Regions from separate parts of the Streptomyces sp. NPDC110618 genome, predicted to be linked through region 2. Evidence: riboswitches for the same ligand, from Rfam matches in the RefSeq annotation. Region 2 holds a riboswitch; each other region holds the start of a gene.
The links. A riboswitch is a leader RNA that binds a small molecule or an ion and turns the genes downstream of it on or off. The one in region 2 is predicted to bind cyclic di-AMP.

Region 1 (4,715 bases), on a different contig from region 2:
GCACGCTCATGACCCGGCCGACCGCCCGCCATGTCCTGCCCGAGTTCACCGAGCGCACCAGCGCCGGAGCGCGGCCGAAGGACCCGTACTCCAAGCTCCTGGAGGAGCGGATCGTCTTCCTCGGGACGCCGCTCGACGACACCGCGGCGAACGACGTGATGGCGCAGCTCGTGTATCTGGAGCACCACTCCCCCGACCGGGACATCTCGCTGTACGTGAACTCCCCGGGCGGCCCGTTCAGCGCCATGTCCGCGGTCTACGACACGCTTCGGTACGTCAGCTGCGAGGTGGAGACGGTCCTGCTGGGCCACGCCGGGCCGACCGCGGCGGTGCTGCTCGCGGCCGGGACCCCGGGCAAGCGGTCCGCGCTGCCGGACGCGCGGGTGACGCTCGGCCAGCCCACGCTGCCCGGGCCGGTGGAGGGGCAGGCGAGCGATCTGGTGATCCAGGCCGCGGAGCTGACGCGGATTCGGGCCCGCTTGGAGGAGATGCTCGCCCGGCACACCGGACGCAGCCGGGAGCAGGTGAGCGCCGACATCGAGCGGGAGAAGGTGCTGGACGCGCGGGAGGCCCTGGCGTACGGGCTGGTGGACCGGATCGTGCCGAGTCGCAAGAGCACCACCCCGGGCACGAGGTGAGCCGCGGATGCTGCCGGACCTTCCGCCGCTGCCCGCGCTGACGCGCGCCGAGGCCGAGTTGATCGACCGTTACCTCGACGTGGTCGATCTGCTCGGGCACATCAACCCCACGCGCCGCACCGACACCTACGGCGGGCTGCGGGCCGCCCAGGCACTCGTGTCCCGCGCGACCGAACTGCGTGACGCGCTGGCGCTCATGCATCAGCGCGGTGAGACCGAGCTGCATGCCCCCACGCTGGCGCGTGCGCTGCGCGTGCTGGACGGGGAGCGCCGCACGGCTCGCGTCACGGTTCCTCCGCGCTCGGACAGTTGACGCACGTGAGAGGGGTGCGGGCGGCTCCTCGCCATGTCGAGTCGTCCGGACCTGAGTTGAAACGGACCGAACGACGTACCCACTGTTGGCGTAGTCGCGTGTCCTTTTTCCGGCCCGCCGGGGTTGCGCAACGCGCGTAGCGCCGGAACCGAAAGAGACGTTCCGTGCCTGGTCCGGGCATCCCCCAACGCCTGGACGGTAGTTCGAATGGAGCAGTGTCCACCCGAACGGATGAGTGGTGAGTAACACCACAAATCCCCGGTTCCATTGGGATTTTCGGACATCGGTGAGCCAAGATCCCTGTCTGACGACAAGCCCCCGCCACAGCGGCGGGGCGGTCCGGGCGGACGCCGAGTCCTGCCGCCGCCCGGATGACCGGTCGACAGGAGTGGATCGGCAGGAGTGGAGGACCCAAGCACGACGGGTCGCCGGTGCGGAGTCTCCGCGCACCGAGCAGCCCTTGGGGTGAAGCCGCTCTCAGCGGCCGGGCAACTTCGCCAGCCCGAATCCGACAGGTCATCCTTCACAGGCGGCTGACGAAGGGTTGCGCATGACTGCGCTCAATCGTGTCCCGTCGCTGATGGTCCGGGCCGGTACGGCCTCGGCTCTCACCCTCGCCGCCGTCGGCGGCTCGATCGTGGCTCCCGGCCTCGCCTCCGAGGCGGCCGCTGCCACTCCGGCGTCGAAGGCACTGAAGGTCGCGGCTTCGAAGAAGGGATCCCCCTACAAGTGGGGTGCCGTGGGGCCGCACCGCTTCGACTGCTCCGGGCTCACGCTGTACTCGTACAAGAAGGCGGGCAAGAAGCTGCCTCGTACGGCGGCCCAGCAGTACAACAAGACGCGCCACATCTCCGCCGGCAACCGCAAGGCGGGTGACCTCGTGTTCTTCCACTCGGGGTCGAACGTCTACCACGTCGGTATCTACGCCGGGAAGGGGAAGATCTGGCACGCCCCGAAGACCGGTGACGTGGTGCGGCTGCAGAAGATCTGGACCAAGAGCGTCTGGTACGGCCGGGTGAGCTGACCGGGCGGTTCTCAGGGGCGGCGGCGCCCTGACGCGCCGTCGCCCTGAGGGCTGTTCAGGGGGCTTTGCAGGGACTTCCCTCCCAAGGGACTTCCCAGGGGCCTTCCCAGGGGGACTTTCAGAGGGCTTTCAGGGGGCTTTTCAGGCGTTCCGACGGAGTTTCAGGGCTCCTGCTGCCCCGCCGCGGTGACCGGGCGGGCCGGGACCGTCCAGGGCAGTTCGATGGAGACCGTCTTCCCGCCCTCGCGGGTCGGCCGGACTCTGAGCCGGCCGCCGCACTCGGCGGTGAGCCAGCGGATGATCACCAGTCCGCGGCCGTTGTCCTGCTGGACGGCGGCGGGCAGGCGCCTGGGGAACCGGGGATGACTGTCGGTCACCCCGATGCGCAACTGCTCGTCATGGTGCAACTCGATGTCCACCGTGAAGGTGGGTGACTGACCCAGGGTGTGCTGGACGGCGTTGGTCGCGAGTTCGGAGACGATGAGCCGGATGGTGTCGGCCGCGTCCGTCTCGGCCGGCAGCCCCCATTCCGCGAGGGTGCTGACCACATAGCCGCGGGCCGCGGAGACCGAGGCGGGATCGCTCGGCAGAGTGACGGATGCTTCCAGATGGTCTGCCATGGCGACGTCGTCCCTTTCCCACGGGACCGCAGTCCGACACGGAGCGGATGGTTCGAGTACGGTCCCGGACTGGTGCTTCGTCGCCAGACTGCCATTACCGCGCCGGTCACGGTGCCGATCCACCAAGATATGCATATATCTGTCGCTCAAAGCGGTGAACTCTGCTACGCGAGACCGTATTTGGGCGGCCCGGTTGGAGTAAGGAGGAGCGCATGCAGCACGGTCCCGCGGTACGCCGCCGAAAGCTGGGCGCCGAACTGCGTGCGTTGCGCACCGGTGCGGGTCTCACCAGCGGTGAGGCGGCGCGTCTGGTGGGCTGGCACCAGTCCAAGGTGAGCCGGATCGAGACCGGCGCCAGCGGGGTGAAACCGGCCGATGTGCGGTTACTCCTCGACGCCTATGGCGTACGGGACGAGCAACTGCGGGAGTTGCTCCTGGTGTTGGCGGGGTCCGACGACGGTGCCGGACGACACCACTGGTGGCACGCGTACCGGGGGGTGCTGCCGCCGACCTACCGGGATTTCATCAGCCTGGAGTCCCAGGCGACCGCGATGCGCACACTGGAGACCTCGGTGGTGCCGGGGCTGTTGCAGACACCGGAGTACGCGCGCGCGGTGACCCGGGCCGCGGTGGGCGGCCTGGACGAGGCGGACGAACGGCTGGACGCGCTGGTCGAGGTGCGCCTGGCCAGGCAGGACGTCCTGCGCGGCCGGCCCCCGCTGGAGCTCAGCGCCGTTCTGGACGAGGCGGTCCTGCGCCGGAGGATCGGCGGGCCCGGGGTGATGGCGCGGCAGCTGTGGCGGCTGGTGGAGGCGGGGCGGCTGCCTCAAGTGCGTTTGCAGGTGCTGCCGTTCACTGCGGGGGCGCACATCGGCATCACAGGGCCTTTCGTAGTCTTCTCATTTTCGCGCACCTCTGATCTGGATGTGGTTGTTCTCGACCACTTGACGAGTAGCCTCTACCTGGAGCGGAAAGAAGACCTCCAGGCGTACACGGAGGCATTCACCACCCTTCAGATCCACGCCCTTTCGCCCGAGGAATCGTTGGATTACATCGCCGGGATAGCTGACGGCGCGTAAGGAGGCACCATGTCTGCACTGCCTCGGCACGTTCCTTCCAGTACCGATCTACCAGCCGTGCACTGGCTGCGCAGCAGCTACAGCACGGGCGCGAACAACTGCGTGGAGACCGCTCGGCCGCGGACCGGACCTTGGGCCGGGCTGCTCGCCGTACGCGACTCCAAGGCTCCGGCCGGACCCGCGCTGCTCTTCTCCCCCGAGAGCTGGGCGGACTTCACGACCGCGGTCAAGGCCTGAGGACTTCCATCAAGGCCTGAGGACCTCAAGCAATTCGCGATCAACTTCCGATCAATTTCGATCAGTTCCGCAGCCGCGGCGGCAGGGCCGTGTCACGCCGACTCATGGTCGTGTCTCGCCGATGATCCGAACAGCGCGTGCGATCTGACCGTCCGTGAGATCCGCACGGGCGGTCAGTCGCAGACGTGAGATGCCGTCGGGCACGGAAGGAGGACGGAAACAGCCGACGGCCAGGCCCGCCGCCCGGCAGTCCGCCGCCCAGCGCACGGCCTCCTCCGGGGAGGGCGCGCGCACCGAGACGACCGCGGCGTCCGGACGTACCGCCTGATGACCCGCGGCCGTCAGGCGGGCGTGCAGTTCACCGGCCACCGCTCGCGCCCGTGCCGCCCGCTCCGGCTCCCGGCGAAGCAGCCGCAGGGCCGCCAGGGCGGCACCGGTCGCGGCGGGCGCCAGGCCCGTGTCGAAGATGAACGTCCGGGCCGCGTTGACCAGATGGTCGATCACCCGGGCCGGGCCGAGCACGGCCCCGCCCTGACTGCCCAGTGACTTCGACAGCGTCACCGTGACGACGACATCGTCCGCGCCCGCGAGGCCCGCCGCGTACGGGGCGCCCCGGCCGCCGTCGCCCAGCACCCCCAGCCCATGCGCGTCGTCGACGACCAGTCCCGCGCCGTACTCCCGGCACGCCTCGGCGAGACCCGCCAGCGGGGCCGCGTCGCCGTCCACCGAGAAGACGGTGTCGGAGACCGCGATCGCCGGGCCGTCGTGCGTCTGCAGCGCCTTGCGCACCGCGTCCGGCTCGGC
Region 2 (4,715 bases):
CGCGCGGCTCCAGGCCTCCCTTGCCCAGAAGGAGACGGACCTCCTGGAGACCGGAGTCGAGGAACTCCTGCGCTACGACGGCCCCGTGGAGCTGGCCACCTGGCGGTTCGCCACCCGTCCCCTGACCATCGGCGGCCAGGACATCGCACCCGGCGACCCCGTGCTGGTCGTCCTGGCCGCCGCCGACCGGGACCCGTCGCGGTTCGCCGACCCCGATTCGCTCGACCTCGCCCGGCGCGACAACCAGCACCTGGGATACGGCCACGGCATCCACTACTGCCTGGGCGCCCCGCTCGCCCGGCTGGAGGGGCAGACCGCGCTGGCCACGCTCCTCACTCGGCTGCCCGACCTGCGGCTCGCCGCCGAACCGGCCGATCTGCGCTGGCGCGGCGGCCTCATCATGCGTGGACTGCGCACTCTGCCGGTCGAGTTCACCCCCGGCCGCTGACCGCTCGACCACAACTCGCCCGCGCCGCAAGCGAAGGCCGATACGGGCGGTACGCAAACATGACACGCACTCAAGTTTGTGATCTTCACGTGATCTGTGCGGCATTAACTTGTGACAAGTGATCGTCTGCCTATACGTTCACTCGTCAGCGCGGCACCTCGAACTGACGGACGCCGCGCAGGTCCCTTGCTGTCTCCGAAAGGTCCCCGCATGCTCTCCGGGAACGGTCGTCACCGTCGCCCCCGCCAGGCTCCGGCCCTCTTCGTCGCGGCCGGAGTGACCGGCTCCGCCATCGCCATCCCGCTGCTCGGCGCATCCGGCGCGAGCGCCGCCGACGGCACCACCTGGGACCGGGTGGCGGAGTGCGAGAGCGGTGGCTACTGGAGCGAGGACAGCGGAAACGGCTACTACGGCGGCCTCCAGGTCACCCAGGAGAACTGGGAGCAGTACGGCGGTACGACGTACGCGCCCAGCGCCGACCAGGCCAGCCGCTCCCAGCAGATAGCCGTCGCCGAGCGCATCCTCGCCGACCAGGGTCTCGCCGCCTGGCCGACCTGTGGCCCGCTGTCCGGTCTTGAGGCCGACTCGGATGCGGCCGATGTCGACACGGGTGTCGACGAGAGTGAGTCCGCTTCGCCCGGTAACTCCGATTCATCCAGATCAGATGGTTCGTCCAACTCATCCAACTCGTCCGGCTCGTCCGATGTGCTGGATTCCGTCGACGGCGGTTCCGCGAACGAGTCCGACTCCCAGGGTGCAGACAACTCCACCAAGTCGGACAAGTCCACCGAAGATGCGGAATCATCAGACTCGGCGGAGTCTGGCGACCCCTCGAACACGTCCGAGAACAACCCCTCCCAGGGGGCCGAGGGCGACCTCACGGGCACCCCAGGTCGTGACAACTCGGACAGCTCCGGTCTAACCGATGGTGATTCCGCCCTCATTGAGACCGAAACGGGCGCCGGTACCGGCCGCCACCGTGGCGAGCCCGCCGACGAGAGCGCCGCCGACGACTCGTACGTCGTCCGTGACGGCGACAGCCTCGTGGGTATCGCCGACTCCTTTGCGGTGGACGGCGGATGGCGCGGGCTCTACGCCGCCAACAAGGAGACCATCGGCGCCGACCCCGACCACATCATCCCCGGTCAGACCCTTGATCTTGAGGGCGAAACGGTCGAAAACCAGCAGTAGTTGACGTCACGTTTGGTGCTGAATGCCCGTTTTGGCGACAGTGTGGGATGAGTCTCAGAAGCCCTGATCGTCTTTGAAATTCCGCGGATCGCGTGTCTACGGTCAGGACCGCTCGCCAACACGAGCCCCGGCTGCCGCAACGCCGAATCCTGCCAGCGGCCGTACGGGAACAGTCGTCGCGTCAAGCGCCGTAGGCAGGAGCGGGGGACCCAAGGTAAGTGCCGGGACCGGCAGTTGAGGCAACTCGACCGCCGGCACCGGCTAGGGGTGAAGCCGCGCACCGCACGAGTGCGCGGCCGGGCAACTCAACCGGCCCGAACCCGACAGCTCACCTCGCAGGCGTCGGTGAGGGGATCGATCCATGCTGTTTTCCGGCAAGGGCAAGCACCGTCGTCCGTCCAAGGCCACTCGCGCCATCGCCATCGCCGGTGTCACCGGCGCCGCCGTCGCCGCCCCGCTGATGGCGGCCGGCAACGCCTCCGCCGCCACCGCCTCCGAGTGGGACGCCGTCGCCCAGTGCGAGTCCGGCGGCAACTGGTCCATCAACACCGGCAACGGCTACTACGGCGGTCTGCAGTTCTCCGCCTCCACCTGGGCCGCGTACGGCGGCACGCAGTACGCCGCCACCGCCGACCAGGCCAGCAAGGCCCAGCAGATCGCGATCGCCGAGAAGGTGCTCGCCGGTCAGGGCAAGGGTGCCTGGCCGCACTGCGGTGTGAACCTGTCGAGCACGCCGTACACCGGCGCCGCCGCCACCACCCCCGCGCCGCGTGCCACCGAGGAGCAGCCGGCCTCCCGCACCGCCGAGCGTCCGGCGCAGAAGACCCAGAAGGCCGAGAAGAAGGCCCAGACGACCGTGACCACCCCGACCGGCAAGAAGGTCAAGAAGGGTGACGGCGAGTACAAGGTCGTCAAGGGCGACACCCTCAGCACCATCGCCGAGGAGCACGACGTCAAGGGCGGCTGGCAGAAGCTGTACAAGCTGAACAAGGACATCGTCGCGGACGCCGACCTGATCTACCCCGGTCAGCAGCTGCACCTCAAGTAATCCCATAGCCGGACGACAGGTCCCTCATACCGGCCTCCTCCATACTGGAGGCCCCGTGAGGGCCACCCCCGTCCCCACGGGCTCCCCGCCCCGGTGCGTGTTCCCCCGTACGCACCGGGGCGGGGCTTTTGCCGAAAGCCCCCCGCTGCCGAAGCCGTCCCGCTGCCGAAGCCGTCCCACGGCCGAAGGCCGAAGCCCTCCCGCTACCGGGCCCGCTTCGTTGCGCACACCACCGATCCTTTGTTCCGCGAAGAAACAATGGGTACCGTCTGTCCTTGTCCACGGGACGGTCGGTCGGCTGGCCGAAGTCCCTCAGGCGGTTAGGCTCTAGTCGCAAGGCTCACGTGCCCCGCACTTCAAGCGTCACATCCCATGAAGGAGATGCTCGTGCCGTCCATCGACGTCGTCGTAGCCCGGGAAATCCTGGACTCCCGAGGCAACCCCACGGTCGAGGTCGAGGTCGGCCTCGACGACGGCAGCACGGGTCGTGCCGCCGTTCCCTCCGGTGCCTCCACCGGAGCCTTCGAGGCCATCGAGCTTCGCGACGGCGACCCGAACCGCTACCAGGGCAAGGGTGTCGAGAAGGCCGTCCTCGCCGTCATCGAGCAGATCGGCCCGGAGCTGGTCGGCTACGACGCCACCGAGCAGCGCCTGATCGACCAGGCCATGTTCGACCTGGACGCCACCGACAACAAGGGCTCCCTCGGCGCGAACGCCATCCTCGGCGTCTCGCTCGCCGTGGCCCACGCCGCCTCCGAGGCCAGCGACCTCCCGCTCTTCCGTTACCTGGGCGGCCCCAACGCCCACCTGCTGCCCGTCCCGATGATGAACATCCTGAACGGCGGCTCGCACGCCGACTCCAACGTGGACATCCAGGAGTTCATGATCGCCCCGATCGGCGCGGAGTCCTTCTCCGAGGCGCTGCGCTGGGGCACCGAGGTCTACCACACCCTCAAGAAGGTGCTGAAGGGCCGCGGCCTGTCCACCGGCCTCGGCGACGAGGGCGGCTTCGCCCCGAACCTCGGCTCCAACCGCGAGGCCCTCGACCTCATCCTTGAGGCCATCAAGGAGGCCGGTTACACCCCCGGCGAGCAGATCGCCCTCGCCCTCGACGTCGCCGCCTCCGAGTTCTACAAGGACGGCAAGTACCTCTTCGAGGGCAAGGAGCGCTCCGCCGCCGAGATGACGGAGTACTACGAGGAGCTCGTGGCGGCCTACCCGCTCGTCTCCATCGAGGACCCGCTGTTCGAGGACGACTGGGCGGGTTGGAAGGTCATCACCGACAAGCTCGGCGACAAGGTCCAGCTGGTCGGCGACGACCTGTTCGTCACCAACCCCGAGCGCCTCGCCCGCGGCATCGAGGAGGGCACCGCCAACGCCCTCCTGGTCAAGGTGAACCAGATCGGTTCGCTCACCGAGACCCTGGACGCCGTGGAGCTGGCCCAGCGCAACGGCTTCAAGTGCATGATGTCCCACCGCTCCGGCGAGACCGAGGACGTCACCATCGCCGACCTGGCCGTCGCCACCAACTGCGGCCAGATCAAGACCGGCGCCCCGGCCCGCTCCGAGCGCGTGGCCAAGTACAACCAGCTGCTGCGCATCGAGGAGATCCTCGACGACGCCGCGGTGTACGCCGGCCGCTCGGCGTTCCCCCGCTTCAAGGGCTGATCACCGCCCAGGGGTAGCCAGTCGTACGTACGTCCCCGTACTCGGTCCCGTACCGTGTGCGGGGACGTACGCGTGTGGAACGGGAGGCGGGGCAGATGGCCGTGAAGGACCGGGACCGGTTCTCCACCGCGACCAGGATCAGGCTGCTCGGGGAGCAGACAGCGGCCCGGGTCTACCGCTCCCAGACCAAACGGCAGGCCCGCCGCTCCCGGCTGACCGGCCGCGCCGCGCTGCTCGCCCTCGTCGTCTGCTCCCTGGTCGTCGCGCTCGCCTACCCGATAAGGCAGTACGTCGCCCAGCGCGCCGAGATCGCCGAGCTGGAACAGCAGCGGGAGCAGGCCCGGCAGCGGGTGGAGGACC
Region 3 (4,715 bases), on a different contig from region 2:
CCTTGCGCCGTCCGGAGCGCAGGTCGTCGTTCTCGTCCGCGGTGGTGGTGTCGTCGGATCCGTACGGTGCCATGTGTGCCTTACCTCCGTCGTCGGCGGCGGCCTGCCAACTCCCGTGCGTCCAGCCCGTAGCCGCCATTCTCACCCGAATCGGTGAGGAGTGGTGTTTTCCGTTGTCACCATCTGACCAAATCGGCGGCCGTGAATCGTCAGACCGCGGGCTCAACTCCGTGTACACCTGCGGTATGACACGGAAGGGCGGTGTCTCCCCCGACCCGTAGGGGTTGCGACGGAGACACCGCCCTCATCGGTCCTCATCGGTGCTGCGGCACGGGGGTCGGCCCGGCGCTGCGGCACGGGGGTCGGCCCGGGTGGTGCGGCACGGGAGTCGGCCCGGGTGGTGCACCACGTCCGCCGGCGGCAGCCGCCGGGCGAGCGGCACGCCGACAGCCGGGCGCATCACGTCAGCCCGCCCGGGTGCATCACGTCAGCCCGCCCGGTGCACCCGTCCGCCCGCCGGGTGCATCACGTCAGCCCGCCCGGTGCACCCGTCCGCCCGCCGGACGCATCACGTCAGCCCGCCCGGTGCACCACCGCGTCGCACAGCTCCATCAGCGCGGCCTTCGCGTCGCACTCGGGCAGCGGGGCGAGCGAGGCGCGGGCGTCCTGCGCGTAGCGCACGGTGTCGCGCCGGGCCTGCTCCAGGGCCGGGTGGGCGCGCAGCGAGGCGAGCGCCTCCGCGTGCCGCGTGTCGTCGCTCAGGTCGGAGTCGAGCAGCTCGCACAGGGCGATGTCCTCCGCGAGGCCGAGCCGCTCGGCCCGCTCGCGCAGCCGCAGCACCGGCAGGGTGGGGATGCCCTCGCGCAGGTCGGTGCCCGGGGTCTTGCCGGACTCGTGCGAGTCGGAGGCGATGTCCAGCACGTCGTCCGCGAGCTGGAAGGCGACCCCGAGCCGCTCGCCGTACTGCGTGAGCACGTCCACCACGGTCTCGTCGGCGCCGGACATCATCGCGCCGAAGCGGCAGGACACGGCGACCAGGGAGCCCGTCTTGCCGGCCAGCACGTCGAGGTAGTGCTCCACCGGGTCGCGCCCGTCCTGCGGGCCCGCCGTCTCCAGGATCTGCCCGGTGACCAGCCGCTCGAAGGCTTCGGCCTGGACCCGGACCGCCTCCGGACCGAGGTCGGCGAGGATGTGGGAGGCGCGGGCGAAGAGGAAGTCACCCGTGAGGACGGCGACGGAGTTGCCCCAGCGGGTGTTGGCGCTGGCCACCCCGCGCCTGACCTCGGCCTCGTCCATCACGTCGTCGTGGTACAGCGTCGCCAGGTGGGTGAGCTCCACCACCACGGCCGATGGCACGATGCCCGGCGCGTACTGGTCCCCGAACTGTGCCGCGAGCATCACGAGCAGCGGCCGGAACCGCTTCCCGCCCGCGCGCACGAGGTGCTGGGCGGCCTCCGTGATGAAGGGGACCTCGCTCTTGGTGGCTTCGAGAAGACCCTCCTCGACAGCCGCCAATCCGGCCTGGACATCGGCTTCCAGAGCCTGGTCCCGCACGCTCAGCCCGAACGGCCCGACGACGGTCACGAGGGGTCTCCTGTCTGCTGGTGTCTACCGGTGATTACGCGGTTTGTCGATAGGTCGCTGCCTTCACTCAAGTCAGCGTATCCGGTCAGGTTTCGATCACCGATGCCGCCCGCCCGTCCACGACGGGCGGTATGGGATCACGCCGGTTATGTTTTTGATCACCTGATAAGGACTGATATTCATCGATTTACGTGGAAATCGATTTACTCGGCAGTAGTGGAGCGCGTCTCGAACCGGGGTCGACACGGCTTCGCCCGGGGTGGCTGCGACTCCCTCCGCACCGCACCGCGACCCTGGCCCCCGGGTCACTCAAGGCGATCGCTGCGGCCCGCCCCACAGACGATCACCATGACAACGACGCGCACCACCGCAGAGGTTCCGCGAAAGCGGCTCCACGGAGGCAGTTCCGCGAACGACCCACCAATACAGCCCTATTGAGGCTCCTTAGGCCTATTGCCCGTTTTGCTCACTCTTGCGATTCGGGGTGACGTGACTCACGCGGGCACCCCAGCGGGCGGCACTCCGAAGCGGGCCGAAACCCTTTCCCTGTCGGCGAGTTGACCCTTGGCATACGCAAATCGCAGCCCGCCGCAAACCTCCTGGACGAAGATCAAATCCGTGAATATGTGAATCCGGTACTTGTTTCGGACATGTGCTCTCGCATACGTTCCCGGCCTGTCGGGCGGACGCCGAATCCTGCCGCCGCCCGGCTTCACCCGAGAGAACTTCGTACGGCAGGAGCGGGGGACCCAGGTAAGTCGCCGGGCCGGGCGTCTGCGGACGTGCCGGAACGGCTCGGGGTGAAGTCGCGCGCCTTGAGGGGCGTGCGGCCGGGCAGCTCCCGCCCGAACCCGACAGCTCACCTCGCAGGCGCCGGAGAGGAACTTCGCCATGCCCGCTGCCGCTCAGCGCCGCCCCCGCCGTATCGCCCGCAAGCTCGCCGTCCTCGGCACCGGAGCCGCCGTACTGGCCCTCCCGCTGCTCGGCGCCACCACCGCCTCCGCGGCCACCCCGACCGCCACCACCGCCGCCTCGCTGGGGTACGCCAACAACCTCGACGGCTGGATCCGCGCGTCCCTGCAGGTCATGGCGGACCACGGGATCCCCGGCAGCTACAACGGCATCTACCGCAACATCATCCGGGAGTCCTCCGGAAACCAGTACGCGATCAACAACTGGGATTCCAACGCCGCCGCCGGCACCCCCTCCAAGGGCCTGCTCCAGGTGATCGACCCGACCTTCATGGCGTACCACGTGCCGGGCACCTCCTACGACCCGTACGACCCGGTCGCGAACATCACCGCCGCCTGCAACTACGCGGCCAAGCGCTACGGTTCGATCGACAACGTGTGGGGCGCGTACTAGCAGCCCGGGGGGCGCCCGCTAGGCCGCGGCCCCTTCCCTGAGCAGTCTTTCGAGGACGACGGCGATGCCGTCGTCCTCGTTCGACAGGGTGATCTCGTCGGCCACCGCCTTGAGTTCGGGGTGCGCGTTGGCCATCGCGACGCCGTGCGCGGCCCAGTCGAACATCGGGATGTCGTTCGGCATGTCACCGAAGGCGATCGTCCGCTCCGGGCCCAGGCCGAGGTAGTCCGCGGCCAGGGCGAGCCCCGTCGCCTTGGTGATGCCGCATGGCTGGAGTTCGACGGTCCCCGGCCCCGACATCGTGACGTTCGCCAGCGAACCGACCACCGAGCGCGCCGTCGCCGCCAACTCGTCGTCGGACAGCTCGGGATGGCGCAGCAGCACCTTGCTGATCGGCTCGCACCACAGGTCGTCACGCCGTCCCACCCGCACCGCGGGCAGTGTGGGGTGCGGCATCAGGTACCCCGGCTCGATCAGCGTGAGCCCGTCGACGCCGTCCTGGTCGACTGCCGCGTACACCTCCCCCACCTCGGCCTCGATCTTGCCGAGCGCCGTCTCGGCCAGCTCCCGGTCCAGGGTGACCGACCACAGCAGACGGTCCGCGCCGGCGTCGTACACCTGCGCGCCCTGTCCGCACACCGCGAGCCCCCCGCTGCCCAGGTCGTCGAGGAGCGGGCGCACCCTGGGCGCCGGTCGGCCGGTCACCACCAGGTGCCGGGCTCCGGCGGCCGCCACCCTCGAAAGCGCGGCCAGCGTCCGGTCGGAGAGCGTGTCGTCGCCTCGGAGCAGCGTGCCGTCCAGGTCGGTGGCGATGAGTGAATATGCGAGGGGTGCGGCCATGATCAGAGAATACGGACACCACGCCCCGCCGACTCAGCGCGAACCGGACGTCCCCGGCGCCCGCACAAGCCCCGCGCGCCCCTCCAACTCCCTTTCCCGCACCGGCATCTGGTGAAATGAGGACATTGCAGGGACGGACGGGGGCGATGGTGTTGGCGGGCCGGGACGGGGACTTCTCGGAATATCTCCGGGGCGCGGCAGCGGGTGTTCTCCGTCGCTTTCCCGAGCGGCTGGTTCCCGAGATCTACGCGCTCTCCTTCCGTATCTGGCGGGTCGACGACGACGATCGCCGCCCGTACGTCGCGATCGGCTACAACACCGAGTCCCAGTACGAGCGTGAGCGGCGGCCGGAGGACCCCGGCGAGGCCCGCTGGAACTACGCCTGCTGGCTCCTGGACGGCTTCGAGACGCTGGGGAGCGCACCGGAGGATCCCGTGGGCGGTCCGCTGTACGAGGCCGAGGTCAGACGGCTGGGGCTGTGGTTCGAAGAAGACCAGGAGGACCAGGAAGACCAGGAGGACCACGAGGACACGGAGGTCGAGGTCAAGCGCGAGTTGCTCCAGCTCCACTTCGACGACGCCGTCCTCGGCCTCGCCCGGCACCTCCACGCGAGCGGCGCCATCGGGTCCGTCCTCGGCCGTCCGCTGCCCGTCGTGATCTTCGACATGTACCGGCCGGGCTGGGAGGTCGAGGCCACCGCGGCGGCCAACCCGCCCGAACTGATCGCGGACTTCCTCGCCTGGCAGCGGGCCCAGGAGGACCCCGACGCGTGATCACCGCACTTCGTGCGCACTGCCCAGGACGGGCAACACGCCCGTAACGTGAGGGGCGACGACACGGACCCGTGGCACGCACGAGAGCGAGGCAGCACCCATGCCCCCCTTTGATGTCCCCGAGGGCGACCCCTTCGGCTCGCACAACCTCCC

Region 1: it holds a riboswitch for cyclic di-AMP, as region 2 does, so the genes downstream of both, ACZ7L7_RS28525 (C40 family peptidase) here and ACZ7L7_RS22615 (transglycosylase family protein) in region 2, are expected to answer to the same signal.
Region 3: it holds a riboswitch for cyclic di-AMP, as region 2 does, so the genes downstream of both, ACZ7L7_RS09115 (transglycosylase SLT domain-containing protein) here and ACZ7L7_RS22615 (transglycosylase family protein) in region 2, are expected to answer to the same signal.

Annotation. Positions count from the first base shown of each region.
Region 1 covers NZ_JBVKBN010000019.1:122,315-127,029, reverse strand. Annotated here, with positions in the region: gene ACZ7L7_RS28535 (ATP-dependent Clp protease proteolytic subunit) at 9-638, shown strand; gene ACZ7L7_RS28530 (hypothetical protein) at 646-951, shown strand; cyclic di-AMP (ydaO/yuaA leader) riboswitch at 1,303-1,498, shown strand; gene ACZ7L7_RS28525 (C40 family peptidase) at 1,502-1,975, shown strand; gene ACZ7L7_RS28520 (ATP-binding protein) at 2,137-2,595, opposite strand; gene ACZ7L7_RS28515 (helix-turn-helix domain-containing protein) at 2,808-3,674, shown strand; gene ACZ7L7_RS28510 (DUF397 domain-containing protein) at 3,684-3,911, shown strand; gene ACZ7L7_RS28505 (8-amino-7-oxononanoate synthase) at 4,014-4,715, opposite strand, start outside.
Region 2 covers NZ_JBVKBN010000013.1:94,469-99,183, reverse strand. Annotated here, with positions in the region: gene ACZ7L7_RS22625 (cytochrome P450 family protein) at 1-448, shown strand, start outside; gene ACZ7L7_RS22620 (transglycosylase family protein) at 659-1,639, shown strand; cyclic di-AMP (ydaO/yuaA leader) riboswitch at 1,816-1,996, shown strand; gene ACZ7L7_RS22615 (transglycosylase family protein) at 2,001-2,687, shown strand; gene eno (phosphopyruvate hydratase) at 3,075-4,355, shown strand; gene ACZ7L7_RS22605 (FtsB family cell division protein) at 4,451-4,715, shown strand, end outside.
Region 3 covers NZ_JBVKBN010000004.1:73,282-77,996, reverse strand. Annotated here, with positions in the region: gene ACZ7L7_RS09125 (LolA family protein) at 1-73, opposite strand, end outside; gene ACZ7L7_RS09120 (polyprenyl synthetase family protein) at 574-1,584, opposite strand; cyclic di-AMP (ydaO/yuaA leader) riboswitch at 2,278-2,472, shown strand; gene ACZ7L7_RS09115 (transglycosylase SLT domain-containing protein) at 2,476-2,949, shown strand; gene ACZ7L7_RS09110 (HAD family hydrolase) at 2,968-3,789, opposite strand; gene ACZ7L7_RS09105 (hypothetical protein) at 3,936-4,562, shown strand; gene fahA (fumarylacetoacetase) at 4,663-4,715, shown strand, end outside.